One region of the Terrabacter koreensis genome, then DNA from elsewhere that is predicted to be linked to it. Evidence: predicted binding sites of a transcription regulator. Region 1 holds the regulator's gene; the other holds the start of a gene.

Region 1 (2,187 bases):
TCACGGTCAGCGCCGCGACGACCGTCGCGGCGAGGGCGGCCGTGAGCGCGACGGCGATGGCGAGGTAGATGCGGCGGTAACCGCCACCGGAGTCGTCACCGACGGCCCGGTGCCGCTCCTCGGTGCGCAGCGCGCTCAGCGCCATGACGGCGATGACGCCGGCCACCATCGTGGCCGCCGCGATGCCGTGGCTCAGCGCGATGAAGCGGTCGCGCAGGACGAGGAAGAGGGCCAGCTCGACGAGGAGGACACCGGCGCAGGCCAGGGTCACGACCACCGAGCGCGCGGTGGGGCGCGCGGCCGCGTCGCGCACCATGGCGCCCCGCTTCAGGGCCGCCACGATGACGGCACCGATGGCCGCGACGACGACGAGCGACCAGATGTTGTTGCGCACCGCCGCCGCGATCTCGGCGGGCGTCTGGGTGTAGGCGTTGGGTCCGCAGCTGAAGTCGGGCACCGTCGGGACCATGGCGACGACGAACGCCATGAAGCCCGAGAAGTTGAGCAATACGTCCTCCTCGGACGAGTGCCCCTTGTAGGCGATGAGGCTGGCCCCGAGCGCACAGAGGGAGCCGACGAAGACCGTGCGCGCGGGCGTGTAGTAGTACGCGCTGATCGACCCGAGCCAGCAGCTGTGGTCGGTCTCCCACCACCACTGGTAGCCGACCGAGAGCAGCAGCATGAGCAGGAGTGCGATCATCGCGCCACGCAGGTAACGGTAGGTGTAGACGACGTCGCGGGTGCGCCCGGCGGCCATGGTGGTCTCCTCTGCAGGACTCACGTCTCCAGAGTCTGGCGTGGGCCGGGGCGATGCGCCTGTCGGACGCAGCCCCGGCGGCCCGTCAGATGCGGCGCAGGACGGCGGTGACCTTGCCCAGGATCGTCGCGTGGTCACCGTCGATGGGGGAGAAGTCCTCGTTGTGCGGCATGAGCCAGACATGGCCGTCGACGCGCTTGAAGGTCTTCACCGTGGCCTCGTTGTCGAGCATCGCCGCGACGACGTCGCCGTTCTCGGCGTGCTGCTGCTGGCGCACGACGACCCAGTCGCCGTCGCAGATCGCCGCGTCGACCATGGAGTCGCCGTTGACCTTGAGCAGGAAGAGGTCGCCCTCGCCGACGAGCTGCTTGGGCAGCGGGAAGACGTCCTCGACGACCTCCTCGGCCGTGATCGGGACGCCGGCGGCGATCTGCCCGAGGACGGGGACGTAGGAGGCCTCGGGGCGGGCGTCGCCCGAGTCGGTCTCGGTGTCGTAATGGGTGCCGCTGCGGCTGCCGACCTCCTCCGCCGTCGCGTCGGGCGAGACGATCTCGAGGGCGCGCGGCCGGTTGGGGTCACGTCGCAGGTAGCCCTTGGTCACGAGGGCGTTGAGCTGGTGGGAGACGCTCGAGGGGCTTGCGAGGCCGACGGCGTCGCCGATCTCGCGCATGCTCGGCGGGTAGCCCCGGCGGTCGACGGAGTTGCGGATCACCTCGAGCACTCGCCGCTGACGCACGGTCAGCCCGTCGCCGGTCTCGCGGTCGGGAAGCTCGGTCACGCCCATGGTGTCCCCTTCGTCGGCTCGTCAGACCGTCTGCTGAACGCGGGTCGCAAGCGGCTCGGGAAACCGCTCGGGACCCAGTGTCAGTGGTGGCTGGTGAGGTGTGTGGTGTGAGGAAAGAGTAACGAGGTTCGAACACAGTTGCCAAACACCTGTTCGATGCGTGTCTCGACTTCCTCGAACATACGTGCTACAAATCGTACAGACGTTCTATCGAACACGTGTTCGCCAGATCAGCAGCAAGGGGAGGTCACCATGAGCGCCATCGTCCTCGAGGCCGTTCGTCAGCAGCAGACCAGCGAGCCGCGGCCCGCCGCACGCCCGCATCTCGTCCTCGTGCCGACCGGGCGCGACGCAGCCCGTGCAGCTCGTGCCGCCCGTGCAGCCCAGCCGCCGCTGCGCCTGACCCGGTTCGGCCGCCTCGTGGTCGCCCTGCTCGTCGCCGCAGTCGTCTCCCTGCTCGCCGTCGGGCTCGCCGGCCAGCTCGCCTCGGCCTCGGGCGAGCCCCGTACCGTCACCGTCACCGCGGGCCAGACCTTGTCGGGCATCGCGGCCCGCGAGCTCCCGCAGCTGCCCGTCACCGACGGCGTCGTCGAGCTCCAGGTCGCCAACAGCCTCAGCACCACCCAGATCCACGTCGGGCAGCAGC
Region 2 (2,187 bases), on a different contig from region 1:
CGCTCGTCGGTGTCGCTGCCGGCGTCGACGATGCGCGCGGTCGCGTCGTAGCCGTCGTGCCACACGTCGGAGGCCTTGTCGTAACCCACCGAGCGGTCGACACTCATCGGCCGAGCTCCTGCAGGGCGGCCCGCAGCAGCGCGGAGACACCCGCACCGTCGGCAGCCAGGGGCGCGACCTTGTCGAGCGCGTCATCGGCCTGGCGGGCGGTCCAGCCGAGCCCGACGAGGGCCTCGCCCACCTGCTCGCGCCATGCCTCGCCGGTGTCGAGGTGGACGGGCTCGGCCGACCCACCGGTGCCTGGCAGGGCACCGAGCTTGTCCTTGAGCTCGAGCACCATGCGCTCGGCGCCCTTCTTGCCGATGCCGGGCACCTTGGTCAGCGCCACGAGGTCACCCGTGCCGAGGGCGACGCGCACCGCGTCGGGCGTGTGCACGGCGAGGACCGCCAACGCCAGCCGCGGGCCGACGCCCGAGACGGTCTGCACCGTCTCGAAGACGTGCTTCTCGTCGTCGGTGGCGAAGCCGTAGAGGGTCAGCGAGTCCTCGCGCACGACGAGGCTCGTGGCCAGCTCGGTGGGCTGCCCGAGCCGCACCGACGTGGCTGTGGCGGGCGTCGTGTGCACGAGCATGCCGACGCCGCCGACGCCGACCACGACGGAGTCGAGGCCGACCTTGAGGACGGTGCCGGAGAGGGAGGCGATCATCGGGGCTGGGCTCCAGGGATGTTTCGGGTCGGCCGCGCGACGCGGGCGGACCGGGTGGGCTGGCTGGCGAGGGACCGGAGACGCCGCTCGGCCGGTGCCGCGGACGCCGGGACACGACGCGGTATGCCGCTCCCCCGGGTGCCGGTGCGCGCGGCCTGCTCGAGTGCGGCCTCCTCGAGGCGGTTCTGGGTGCCTCCGCGCCAGACGTGGCAGATCGCGAGCGCCAGGGCGTCGGCCGCGTCGGCGGGTTTCGGCGGCGTGGCGAGGCCGAGCAGCCGTGTCACCATCGTGGTGACCTGGGCCTTGTCGGCACGGCCGCTGCCGCTCACTGCGGCCTTGACCTCGGTGGGCGTGTGGAGCGTGACCGGCAGGCCGCGCCGCTCGGCGAGCATCATGACGATGCCCGTCACCTGGGCGGTGCCCATGACCGTCGAGACGTTGGTGTCGGCGAAGACCCGCTCGATGGCCACCGCCTCGGGCCGGTGTCGCTCGAACCACAGCCGCATCTCGTCCTCGACGGCGACGAGGCGCCTCGGGGTGGGGTCGGCCGACGGCGTGCGGATGACGCCGACCTCGACGAGCGCGAGGCGCCGGCCCGGCACCCCGTCGACGACGCCCACGCCACAGCGGGTGAGGCCTGGGTCGACCGCGAGGACGCGCACGGCATACCTCCTGGGTCAGTGGACGGGCGACAGGGATCCGAACAGGTGTTCGGGACAACGCTAACCGCCCTCCCCCGAAAGGACGGGAGGCACGCCGGTCACCGGCGTGCCTCCGCACCTGGGTCGATCGTCGAGCCCGGCTCATTCCTCTTCGTCGAGCTGGGCCAGCACGTCGTCGGGGATGTCGCCGTTGGCGAAGACGTTCTGCACGTCGTCGCTGTCCTCGAGCGCCTCGATGACGCGGATCATCTTCTTCGCGCCGTCGAGGTCGAGCGGCACCTGCAGGTTGGGCACGAACGACGCCTCGGCCGACTCGTAGTCGATGCCGGCGTCCTGGATCGCCTTGCGCACCGCGACGAAGTCGGTGGCCTCGGAGATGATCTCCCAGGTGTCGCCGTTGTCGTTGACCTCCTCGGCACCGGCCTCGAGCACGACCTCGAGGATGTCGTCCTCGGAGCCGGCCTCCTTGAGCACCGTCACGACGCCCTTGCGGTTGAAGACGTAGGACACCGAGCCCGGGTCGGCCAGCTGGCCGCCGTTGCGGGTCAGCGCGGTGCGCACCTCTGCAGCGGCCCGGTTGCGGTTGTCGGTGAGGCACTCGATGAGCACCGCGACGCCGTTGGGCGCGTAGCCCTCGTACATGATCGTCTGCCAGTCGGCCGCGCCCGCCTCGGCACCCGACGCGCGCTTGACGGCACGGTCGATGTTGTCGTTGGGCACCGACGTCTTCTTCGCCTTCTGGATGGCGTCGTAGAGCGTGGGGTTGCCGGCGGGGTCAGCGCCGCCCTGACGGGCCGCGACCTCGATGTTCTTGATGAG

What was found. Region 1 encodes LexA, which represses DNA repair genes until DNA is damaged. Its sites were predicted from a motif close to TCGAACANNTGTTCGA; they were not measured.
Region 2: the regulator LexA is predicted to act here: its motif matches at 1,406-1,421, upstream of ruvC (crossover junction endodeoxyribonuclease RuvC).

Annotation. Positions count from the first base shown of each region.
Region 1 is NZ_BAAGQU010000002.1:318,974-321,160, forward strand. It holds gene ACYVNR_RS01880 (hypothetical protein) at 1-781, opposite strand, end outside; gene lexA (transcriptional repressor LexA) at 843-1,541, opposite strand; gene ACYVNR_RS01890 (LysM peptidoglycan-binding domain-containing protein) at 1,794-2,187, shown strand, end outside.
Region 2 is NZ_BAAGQU010000004.1:1,861,317-1,863,503, reverse strand. It holds gene ruvB (Holliday junction branch migration DNA helicase RuvB) at 1-107, opposite strand, end outside; gene ruvA (Holliday junction branch migration protein RuvA) at 104-706, opposite strand; gene ruvC (crossover junction endodeoxyribonuclease RuvC) at 703-1,368, opposite strand; gene ACYVNR_RS11440 (YebC/PmpR family DNA-binding transcriptional regulator) at 1,510-2,187, opposite strand, start outside.